Regions from separate parts of the Bifidobacterium sp. UTCIF-1 genome, predicted to be linked through region 1. Evidence: riboswitches for the same ligand, from Rfam matches in the RefSeq annotation. Region 1 holds a riboswitch; the other holds the start of a gene.
The links. A riboswitch is a leader RNA that binds a small molecule or an ion and turns the genes downstream of it on or off. The one in region 1 is predicted to bind FMN.

Region 1 (6,030 bases):
ATAGCCTGCATCGCCATGTCTTCCAGTTCCTTGCTGGAGAACTGGTTGACTTTGCCGCTCTGCAGGTCGCCTGCAAAACCGCCAGCCGTATCGGCTTCCACATAGCCACCGTTCACGTAAGACACGGTGGTGTCCTTGTAGTCCGGGATCAGATACGGCACTGCGCCAAGCAGGTCGTCGATGGAGATGAGCGAACCGGTCAGCGGATTCTTCAGCGCATCCGAATCATCGGAATCGCTGACGGCTTCCGCCAGGCCACCGGTTGTTGAATAGCCGACGAAACCGCCGGCCATGCCGTCCGACATGGTGCTGTCTGCGATGACGGACTTGAGGTTCGCAACATGGCTTTCACGGGTTTTCGTGCTGTTCGCCTGACCGTAGAAACCGCCTGCGGCATAGGTGTTGGTTTCACCGTTGGTGTTGCTGCCTGTCGCCTGAACGGTGAAGCCGCTTGCGATGCCGGCCACATTGGACTGCGTCACTTCGACAGAGGAGTATTCGGCGACCGAAAGCAGACCGGACAGTTTGACCAGGCCGAGAAGGTTCAGGCTGTTCGCCCCAACGGTGTCTCCCGGGCCGGAAAAACCGATGAAACCGCCAGCTTCTCCCCGTGCTTCCACACTGGTTACTGCGCTCAGATTCGTGTTGGTGATATCACCACCGGTAGCGCAACCGATTGCACCGCCAGCCCGATAGTCGCCCGCCTTCACCGACCATCCGTCTTGAATGCCTTGCATGGTCACGTTGTCAACGGTGAATGGCGCGAATTGATCAAATTTCTGGAGCATGGTCAAGTCGCCGATTTTCACGACGCTGTTCAGCAAGCCGGCGACAGTGGTCGGCTGAAGATTGCCCGCAATGCCGCCTGCATATGAACCATCAGCCTGGATCGAACGCAACCCTTTGACGACAGTTGAACGCTGCTGCGGGATGGCACGTGAACTGTCGTATTTCCAGAATGACAGATCTGCGATACGTTCCTGAGTCGAATCGGCGATAATCGTGCCCGAGCCATCGCCTATAAGACCACCGGCGTAGTCACCCTGAGAGGTGACGGTGATGTCGCCGTCCATCTGCGCGCCAAGGACAACGGACGGATTGACCCCGGCGATGGTCAGCAAAGCGCCGGCGCCGTCGGGATTGGTGCCAAGCAGTTTGGTGAGGATAGTCGTGAGGTTTTTGACCAAAGAGGTATCGGAGAGCTTCTCATCCGAATCGGTGCCCGCTTCCAAACCCCAGCCGGCCGAAGCTCGACCGGTAAAACCGCCAGCATGGGATGCCGTAGCGACGACATTCACAGCTGCGCTCAAGGAATCATTGATCGCATAAGCATTCGCCAAGCGCCCTGCGAATCCGCCCGCATAGTTTTCTGCGGTAATCTCCACCAGGCCCTGGCCGCCGGTCACACTAAGGGACGACTCTTCGATGAGGCTTTGCGGGCGCAATGCGGAAAGAATCGTGATGCCCAATGATCCAAGCAGACCGCCGACTTCACCGTTGCGGCTCACGCCGACGAATCCACCTGCATACTTCCCGGCCTTCACGGAAAACGCGTTCTCACTGGTCACTGAGGATTGTTCAATGATCGCGCCGATCTGCGCACCGACGAATCCACCTGCATAATCCGAATCATCATTGCCGATCACAGTGTTCTGTTTGAAGTTCACCACATGCGAGTCGGAGATCTCCGGGTTGTAGTAGCCGACCGGCACCAAAGCGTTCAGGCCCAACGTGCTGCCGAGCAGCCAGTCGACAAGGTCGCCCAAGCCCAGAAATGGAATCACGTTCAGAATATCCGTGAGCACCGTAATGAGTGTGCCCAGCGACTCCGAAGCGATATCGTACCGGGTTGCACCCTCAACGTAGCCGGCGAATCCGCCGGTCATCCCTTTGACATTCGCGACAGTGGCGTCTGCGACCTCGCAACCGGTCACCTTGACATCACCATAGATACGACCTGCGAACGCACCGGTCGCGAAATTGGACGGGTTGTTCTTGTGCACGGTGAGCAGTTCATCCAGACCAAGGCCCAGTGGTTTGAGCAGCAAGCCGACCAACTTGAGCAGAGCAGATACCAGTGTCTCATCCACGTGAGCGACCGTGGCGTTGTTGCTCACGGTCACATCGTCAAGCTTCAGATTGGCGACCGTGACCGTGCCCAGGCTCTGCACACCACCTTTGTTGTTGCCGTTGTTCGTGATGCTCGAAGTGCTCGTGATCGACGCGAAGAAGCCGATGCCCTGCTGCTTGTCCACATCGAGGTTGCCTTCGGGCTGATTCACCACAACATGAGCGATAACCGGCTTAGCGGGGTTGTTCTTTACACCGGGGCCATCCGCATCAATCACATCGAATAGAGCGCCGGCTGTCGCGGCGTCGGCGACTACCGCGCCGAGCATGGTCCCGGAGAACATCAACGGTGACCAGTCCGTGCTGTTCTGATCAGCGGCATTACGGGACAGATCGATATCGCGGAAGATGATGTAGTTCCCATCCGAGGCGTAGCTCAAGCCGGTATTGGGGCCATATGTGCCGTCTGTCACGTCCAGACGATTGCCATGAGCGTCCTTGACGAAGTATTTGGTTCGAGTGGAACCAAGAATAAGGCTGAGACCGCCATCATGGTCATCGAAATTCTCGTCACGCAATGTATCGTTATCAGCCAAATCGGCATCACCGGCATACGCCACCGATTCATCGCCGGCATCCTGCCACTCAAGTTTTGGCAGCAGCACACTTCCTGTATTGACTACCTTCTGCGGAACCTGATAAACAGTGCCGCCAACGACCTTCTTGCCGGAACCTATGGCGCGCAACTGCTGCTCATTGCCGATCAAGATGTAGGTCTTACCGCCGATCTCCTTCGTGACCTGTCCTGCGTAGTCTCGGCCGCCTAACGTATCAGCGACCGCTCGCGCCGGCTCGGTCGCGCCGGAGGACCCAACGGCATCATCGGACGCAGCATTGTCGGCATTGTCGGTCTGGGCATGGTCGGCTTCGGTATCATCGGCCGACTGCGTATCGGCGGAATCATCGCCGGCATCCAGAATGGTCCTCGTGGTGAATGCGGAGTGCGCGTCAGAGGGGAACTGCCCGATCTCAGATATTTGAGAAGATGACGTTTGAGCAGTTGCAGTATCGTTGCCGTCACCTGATGTGCGTCGCAGTGTTTCCGCAGCGGACACGATGGTGGAATCCGTGACCACAGCACCATTGGAAATCACGGTGACTCCTGAAGAGGAGCCTGAAACCGCAGAACCTGCGGAAGTCTGACCATAAGCAGCTGGGATTGCGCAGGTGAGCGTCATTGCGGAAACCAATACACCGGCAATGACTCGAATACCCGTTGGGGCGTGCTTCGCACCCCCGCCTTCGCGGAACCCTTGGACCTAGAAACAACCGGTCCTACGCGCATCTTCTCACCTCTCCCTACGGCGCAGTGAACGATTCGTGAAATTACACCGAATAATTACCCCCCCCCGGACTTAATAATTGGGCATAGGCGACTGAACTGTCTCAATACACGATGCAGAAACGAACAATCACCGTGATGGTGCGAACACTGCACAATGGCGTGATTACTGGGTTTCCGACCCGGCATCAACCGAAAACGAACAGTATCGAACTGTATCGTTATCGCTCACAGCAACAAAAAATGAACATATGAAACAATGCCCGCAACGTAGACACGCCGACATTTCGGGGGGTGCTTCCCCCCTGTTTTCGTATCGCTATCAGGCGAAATGAAACAGCGCTTGCATCTGTACGCCCTATGGCGTATGAATATTGGCTGTCAGTTTCAGGGAAGGTGCAATTCCTTACTGGCGGTGATGCCGCATCCGGGATTCATAACGGAAATGCAGGCGAGCCCGCGACCCGCGAAAGCGGCCGATTCGGTGAGAATCCGAAGCCAACGGTTACAGTCCGGATGGAAGAAACGAGGGCTCACATGAGCATTTCTTCGCGTATTCGCATGCAGGTTGTCCGTTCCGTCGCGCCTGAGGCGCAGGGGGCTGGTTCGGATTCAGGTTCCGCCGCCGGCGACGTCTCCAACGCCAAGCTCGGCTCGCATTCGACCGGTGTGGCCGATTCCGGCCGCTGGTCCACCAAGCGCATCGCCATGTACGCCTTGTTCGTGGCGTTGGCCATGGTCACCAGCTTCATCGAATTCCCGATCACCCCGGTCACATGGCTGAAGTACGACCCGTCCGGCATCGTATGCCTGATCGCCGGCTTCGCCTTCGGCCCCTCCGCAGCCGCGATCGTCTCCGTGCTCGGCTTCGTACCACATCTGTTCGCCGATCCGTGGGGCACGCTGATGGCGGTGCTCGTGGCGCTGTGCCTATCCGTGCCGGCTTCGTTCATCTACCGCGCGAACCGCACTCGCAAGGGCGCGCTTATCGGCATTCTGGTCGGCGCGGTGCTGGCCATTGTGGCCGCGCTCCTCGGCAACCTCGTGGTGACGCCGATCTACGCACATATGACGGTGCAGGCTGTGGCCGCGATGATCCTGCCGATCCTGCTGCCGTTCAACGTGGCCAAGATGGCGATCCACGCTGTGGTGACCTTCCTGATCTACAAGCCGATCTCCAACCTGCTCGCCAAGCAGCAGTGAATCCACGCTCCGTTTGATGCGTCATGAGCCGCAATAGCCCGTGGCGCATCAAACTGTATATGAAGGCCCCAGGAAGTGATTCATGAGCGATAGCCACTCCCCGGACATGTCACCCATCGCCGAATTGCGCCATGTCCGATTCAGTTACGACCATGGCGCCACATGGGCGCTGGATGATGTATCCCTGACCATTCAACCCGGGGAGCGAATCTGTCTGGTGGGTCCTAACGGTTCGGGCAAGTCCACGTTGGCTCGGCTGATTGCGGGATTGACCGCCCCAGACGGCGGTGACATCACCCTGTTGGGGCATCACGTGTTCGGCTCGGACTCCGGCCCGGATGCCGACGCCTATCGTGCGGCGCGCAGGGGCATCGGCATGGTGTTCCAGAACCCCGAGGATCAGATCGTCACCACCATCGTGGAGGATGACATCGCATTCGGACCGGAGAACCTCGGCATCCCCCGCGAAGACATCGGGATGCGCATAGCGAGAACGCTCGAATCCGTGGGCCTGTCCTCACACCGGGGTTCCGATCCGACCCGTATGAGCGGCGGGCAGCAGCAACGCACGGCCATCGCCGGCATGTTGGCCATGAATTCACGGATACTGGTGCTCGACGAGCCTACCGCCATGCTGGATGAGACGGCTCGTGGCGAGGTCATGGCCATCCTCGATACGCTGCAGACTCGGGGCACCACAATCATCCATGTGACGCATAGACCTATGGAGACCCTGCACGCCGACCGTGTAGTGCACATGGAAGGCGGCCATATCACGGCAATCGCGGCATCACACGATGCCGAACCACACGATGCCGAACCACATGGGACCGACGGCGCAGGCACTGTAGTCCCAGCTACTGCCGACATAACATGCCCCGACCCCGCCGTCGGTACCGTTGCCGCGGGGGCCGCACCGACCTCACCACTGCCGCTGCTGGGACAGAAGGAGCCCGCCGCAATGTCTCCGGCCATCCAAGTGCGGCATCTGAGCTACCGATATGGTTCCGGGCGGACCGTGATCAGAGACCTCTCCTTCCATATGGATGCCGGCAAGACCGTGGCGCTGATGGGTGCCAACGGTTCGGGCAAATCCACGTTGGCGCGCCTGCTGTGCGCGCTGGCCAAGCCTGTGGTCGGCAGCGTCGAAGTCGCCGGCGTTCCGGTCGCAAGTATGACGGCGACCGCATGCACACGACGCAACGGCAAGCCCCGTCTGGCGAACCGCAGGCAACTGGCGGAGCTGCGACGCCATGTCGGGTATGTGATGCAACACCCCGAACACCAGCTGTTCGCCGATACGGTGGCCGAGGACGTGGCCTATGGGCCACGCAACCAGGGGTTGGGCGAGTCCACTGTGCAGGAACGTGTGAAGCAGGCGTTGGAGATGCTGCACATCGCGCATCTGGCGGACC
Region 2 (6,030 bases), on a different contig from region 1:
CGCTACTGCTCGCCGGCCGCATCCTGCAGGCGTGCGGCGCCGGCGTGCTCATGACGCTGCTGCAGACCGTGCTGTTCCGCGTCTACCCGCCCGAACGCCGCGGTCAGGCCATGGGCATGTTCGGCATGGTCATCGCCTTTGCGCCCGCGCTCGGCCCCACCATCTCCGGCCTGTTGGTCGAATGGCTCAGCTGGCGTTGGATGTTCGCCATCCTCGTCGCCATCGCCGGCGCCGTGCTCGCGGCCGCATGGTTCACCGTCTACAACGTGGGCGAGCCGACGCACCCGCATATCGATGTGGCGTCCGTGGTGCTCTCCACACTCGGTTTCGGCGGCGTGCTGTTCGGCTTCTCCGACGCGGGCAAGGCCGGATGGGCGAGCGCCACGGTGCTGGTCTCGTTGGCGGTCGGCGTAGTGGGACTTGTGCTGCTCATCGTCCGCCAGCTCAAGCTTGACCAGCCGATGCTCGACTTCCGCATCTTCACGATTCCGATGTTCTCGCTGTGCCTGACCGTGTCGGTGATCGGCTTCGCCTCGTTCATCGGCATCGAGAACGTGCTGCCGCTGTACCTGCAGAACGACCTCGGCGTCAACGCGCTCGAATCGGGCCTGATCATGATGCCCGGCGGCATTGTGATGGGTCTGCTCAATCCGGTCGCCGGGCGCTTCTACGACCGCATCGGGGGCCGCCCGATCGCCCTGATTGGCTTCACCCTGCTCACCGTAGCCGCGGTGCTGCTCGCCACAATGAACGAGCACACGCCGGTCTGGCAGCCGGCGCTCTACTTCACGGTGCTGCTGGCCGGCTCCGCGTTCAGCTCGATGCCGCTGGTCACCGCCGCGCTGAACCAATTGCCCGGCACGCGCATTCCCCATGGCACCGCGATGAACAACACGATGCGCCAGACCTCCGGCGCGATGGCCATCGCCCTGCTCATCACCATCATGAACACGCACGCCGCGAGCGCCGTCCACTCCGGAATGGACGAGGCCGCCGCCTCCACCCTCGGCATGCGCGCCTCGTTCCGCGACGTGGCCATCGTGTGCGCGGTCTGCCTCGTGTCGCCTCCCTGTTCATCCGTGACCACGGCCGCAGGGTCGAGTAGGGGTTCCCATCGCGAATCAGCGGTAATCGCTCAGACGGTAATCGCTCAGATCATAATCAGCAACATATGTCCGATTTGTCCGATATTGCCGATATGTCCAGTAGCAGTTACAGACAAGGGGAAGCGCCATCGGAAAGGAACAGTCATGACCACATTCGAGGCAATCCCCATTCCCCAAGTCAGCAAGGGGTCCGCATACATCACATCAGGAGACGGCACAGCAATACCGCTGGACGCAGAGGAGCTACGTCGCGCGTTCGATGCGATTGTGCATGGCGACGGCACGGACCTCATCACCGCAGGCGAAGCCGCGCAGATTCTTGGCGTCTCCCCGAAGACGGTCGCGCGCATCCTCGACTCCGGGGAAATCCCGTTCACGAGATATGGCGCGAAAGGCAACCGCATGGTCTCCCGGGCGCAGGTCGTCGCCTACCGGGATAAATCCGAAGCCCATGGACGTCAGGCACTCGAGGAAATGCGGGATGCCGCCAGCCAAGGCGGAGATGCCGAACTTGGCCAGAATGATCACCGCATCCGACCGCTCACAGACGCCCGGCGATGAGCGCGCAGTGCTCGCGTACCACGGCGGCGGAAGCACGGAACCTCGACAGCTCCTCGTCGTTCAGATGCAAATCGACGAAATCACCCACACCGTTGCCGTCGAGCGCGACCGGCAGCGAGAGGAACACGTCATGCTCATCGTACTCGTATTCGCCATCGATCAGAGTGGATACGGAAACGACGCTGCGCTCGTTCCACAGGATCGTACGCACCAGCCCAGCGACGGTGGCGGCGATGCCGTAGCTCGTGCCGCCGCGCAACCCCTTGATGTCAAGCCCGCGACGACGTGTCTCCTCCTCGATACCGGCGAGCGTGACGCCCGGGTAGCGCGAGCGATTATCCTCCAGGTACTGAGCGAACGACTTGCCGATAAATGAGACGTTGGACCACGGCACGAACTGCGAATCGCCATGCTCGCCGATCACGTAGCCGGAGACGAGACGCGGGTCGAGGCGCGTCGTCTCCCCGATGATCGTCTTCAATCTGGATGTGTCGAGCGCGGCGCCCGAGCCAAGCACTTGGGCGCGGGGCAAGCCCGTGCGCCTCCATGCGAACCAGCTGAGTACATCGACCGGATTCGAGACCATGATAAGGATGCCGTCGAAACCCGAGGCCGCGATGCTGCGCAGAATCGGATCGACGATATCGATGGCGGCGTCCAGCTCCTGCATGCGCGTCTCCCCCGGCTTCGGCTTCGGACCGGCGGCGATGATCATCACATCGGCGAGGGCGCAATCCCCCCAATCGCCCTGCCGGATCTTGACGAATCGATTCAGGAACTCCGAGCCATCGGCCAGATCCATGGCGAGCCCCCTGGCCTTGTCGGGATTGTGGTTGATGAGCACCAGCTCGTTGCACACACCCTGCTGCACGATGGCGCTCGATACCGCCGCACCGACACTGCCCGTACCCACAACGACGACACGACTTCTATTCGCGGTGACCATACTCTTCGATCCTTTGCCCCAATCGCCGATATGCCGGCTTGCTCCCCATGCCGTCGCATCCGGCATGACTCATCCATCGTGGATGCCCATCGCCCTGAGGCGCCGCAATGGTCCGAATCCCGAGATGGCCAGACAAACCTGTCCTGCCGGCCTTGTACGTTCAATAACCGCTAATTGAACAAGCATCTTCAGGGCAGGGTGAAATTCCCGATCGGCGGTACAGTCCGCGAGCCCCGCGAGCGATCGAGGGGCCGAACCGGTGCGATTCCGGTACCGACAGTCATAGTCTGGATGGAAGAAGTTGCGGCGGCGCGCGCATGCGCATGCATCGGCATGCCCTTGCGCGGCCCCTTTGACGACGCCCTGGCATTCCTTTGGAATCCAGGGCTTTCGCGTTTTCGGGGCCGAGCGAGGGCTTGGTCCGGCATACGCTCGCGTCAGCCTTCCCATGAACCCCTGGACATGCCCTATCGAGCGAAAGGGGATTCATGAACGATAGGGACTTTATGTCCGTGGCGTTGCGTCACGCACGGCTCGGAGCGGGCAGGGTCAACCCGAATCCGATGGTGGGCGCCGTCATCGTGCGCGATGGCACGATCATCGCCGCCGGTCATCATGACCATTTCGGCGGCTGGCATGCCGAACGTGCCGCGCTCGAGGCCGCGAAACAGTCAGGCGTAGATGTTCGCGGCGCCACCATCTACGTCACATTGGAACCGTGCTGCCATACCGGCAAGCAGCCTCCGTGCTCCAAGGCGCTCATCGATGCGGGGCTGGCCCGCGTGGTGGTCGGTTCCCCCGACCCGAATCCGCTGGTTTCCGGCAAGGGCGTGCGCCAGCTGCGCGCCGCCGGTATCGAGGTCGTCGAAGGCGTATTGCGGGACGAATGCGACCGGCTCAACGAGATCTTTCTGCATTTCATCACCACGCGCACGCCATTCGTCATGCTCAAATACGCGATGACGCTGGACGGCCGCATCGCCACCTCCACGGGCCTGTCCCGTTGGATCACCGGCGAGGATGCGCGCCGTCGCGCGCACGAGGATCGCGGCAGGTTCGCCTCGATCATGGTGGGCGTGGGCACCGTGCTGGTGGACAATCCGCAACTCACCTGCCGCATCCCGGGCGGTCACAATCCGGTGCGCGTGGTGTGCGACACCCATTTGCGCACGCCCCTTGATGCGGCGCTCATCGCCACCGCGCGCGAGACGCCGACGATCATCGCCACGGCGGTCGACGACGAGCAACGCACGCTCCCCTACCGTGAGGCTGGCTGCGAAATCCTCAACGCGGACACCGATGGCGACGGCCACGTGAACGTCGCCGGGATTGTGAAGGCGCTCGACGAGCGCGGATTGGACAGCGTGATGATCGAGAGTGGCGGAACGCTGGCGTGGTCGGCGCTGCGCGATCGTGTGGTGTCCAAGGTGAGCGCCTACGTCGCGCCGAAACTGTTCGGCGGGCGGAACGCACCCGGCCCGGTGGGAGGCGAGGGCGTCGCGGCTCCCGATGATGCCTTCCGTATCATCGACCGCACCGTCGCCACGGTGGGAAGCGACATCGTCATCGAGGGAGGTGTCGAGTATGTTCACGGGAATCGTTGAGGATCTGGGCACGGTCGTGCGATTGGATCGCGGAGCCGATTTCGCCCATCTGACCGTCGACTCGCCGGTGGTGGTGACCGACCGGACGGCCATCGGCGAAAGCATCGCCGTCAACGGCGTATGCCTGACCGTGACGGCCGTGCATGGCACGGCGTTCACCGCGGACGTGATGCATGAGACGCTGCGCCGCTCCTCCCTCGGAACCTTACGGCGCGGCGACCATGTCGCTGTGGAGCGCGCGATGCCCGCCGACGGCCGCTTCTCCGGACACATCGTCTCCGGACACATCGACGGCACCGGCGTGGTCGAGTCAATCACGCCCGACGGCATCGCGACGGTCTATACGATCCGCGCGCCGTACGAGCTCATGCGGTTCATCGCCGAAAAGGGGTCGATCGCCGTCGAGGGCATCAGTCTGACGGTGACGACCGTGACGGAGACCGCGTTCGGCGTCTCCCTCATCCCGCACACCGCCTCGCACACGGTGCTTGTCGAGCGCGGTGTCGGCGACATCGTCAATCTCGAAACCGATCCAATCGCGAAATACGTGAATCGCCTGCTTGCACTGCCGTCGCGCGATGGCGACGCCGACAAGGGAGGCTCCGGCGGATCCGGGGCAATCACCGAGAACTTCCTCGCCGAGCACGGCTTCTGACGCTCACACGAACGACAAAGGACAAAGAACCAAAGGACAACATATGGCTTCATCGAACACCGATCACACGAACACTAATCAGGCGGTGGCACGCGCGATCCGCGACATCCGGGCGGGACGCATCGTCGTCGTGGCGGACGACGAGGGGCGCGAGAACGAAGGCGACCTCATCTGCGCTACCCGCCACGCCACACCGAGCAACATCGCCTTCATGGCCTCGCACGGCCGGGGACTCATCTGCACGCCGATGAGCGCCGAACTGGCATCGCGACTCGAACTGCCGCCGATGGTCGCCACGAACACGGACAACCATCACACGGCGTTCACCGTATCCATCGATCACGTGACCACGTCCACCGGTATCAGCGCACGCGACCGTTCGTTGACCGCGCTGGCCTGCATCGACCCGAATGCGCGCCCGGAGGACTTCCGCCGCCCCGGACACATGTTCCCGCTGGTGGCGCGCGAGGGCGGCGTGCTGGAACGCAACGGGCACACCGAGGCGACCGTAGATCTGGCGAGACTGGCCGGATTCGAGCCATGCGGCCTGTGCTGCGAGATGATGAAGGAGGACGGCACGATGATGCGACGCGGCGATCTCGAACGGTTCGCCACCGAGCATGATCTCGCGTACATCACCATCGCCCAGCTGCAGGAGTACCGGCGCACGCACGCGTTCCCGCACACGGTGCGTCGCATCGCGCAGGTGGATCTACCCACCGACTACGGCCGATTCACGATGGTCGGCTACGAATCCGAGAACGGCTGCGAGCATGTGGCGCTGGTGATGGGCGACGACATCCTCACGGCGATGGCCGGCGCGGAAGGCGTCTCCGGCGCATCCAATACGGCGGCGGCGATTCCGCCCGTGCTGTGCCGTATCCACTCGCAGTGCATGACCGGCGACGTGTTCGGATCCCAGCGCTGCGACTGCGGTCCACAGCTGCACGAGGCGATGCGCCGCGTGGCCGACTCGGGCCGCGGCGTGATTCTCTACCTGAGCCAGGAGGGCCGTGGCATCGGGCTTCTCAACAAGCTGCGCACATATGAGCTGCAGGAGCAGGGCTTCGACACGCTCGACGCGAACCTGAAGCTCGGCTTCCCCGCCGACGCACGCGAGTACGACACGGCGGCGGCCATGCTGCGCGATCTCGGCAT

Region 2: it holds a riboswitch for FMN, as region 1 does, so the genes downstream of both, ribD (bifunctional diaminohydroxyphosphoribosylaminopyrimidine deaminase/5-amino-6-(5-phosphoribosylamino)uracil reductase RibD) here and BW09_RS00575 (ECF transporter S component) in region 1, are expected to answer to the same signal.

The regions. Positions count from the first base shown of each region.
Region 1 covers NZ_JFAG01000001.1:138,374-144,403, forward strand. Annotated here, with positions in the region: partial or broken gene BW09_RS00570 (beta strand repeat-containing protein) at 1-3,308, opposite strand, end outside; FMN riboswitch at 3,792-3,944, shown strand; gene BW09_RS00575 (ECF transporter S component) at 3,950-4,615, shown strand; gene BW09_RS00580 (energy-coupling factor transporter ATPase) at 4,698-6,030, shown strand, end outside.
Region 2 covers NZ_JFAG01000003.1:85,296-91,325, forward strand. Annotated here, with positions in the region: gene BW09_RS02160 (DHA2 family efflux MFS transporter permease subunit) at 1-1,667, shown strand, start outside; gene BW09_RS02165 (L-lactate dehydrogenase) at 1,648-2,613, opposite strand; FMN riboswitch at 2,794-2,920, shown strand; gene ribD (bifunctional diaminohydroxyphosphoribosylaminopyrimidine deaminase/5-amino-6-(5-phosphoribosylamino)uracil reductase RibD) at 3,102-4,217, shown strand; gene BW09_RS02175 (riboflavin synthase) at 4,198-4,872, shown strand; gene ribB (3,4-dihydroxy-2-butanone-4-phosphate synthase) at 4,916-6,030, shown strand, end outside.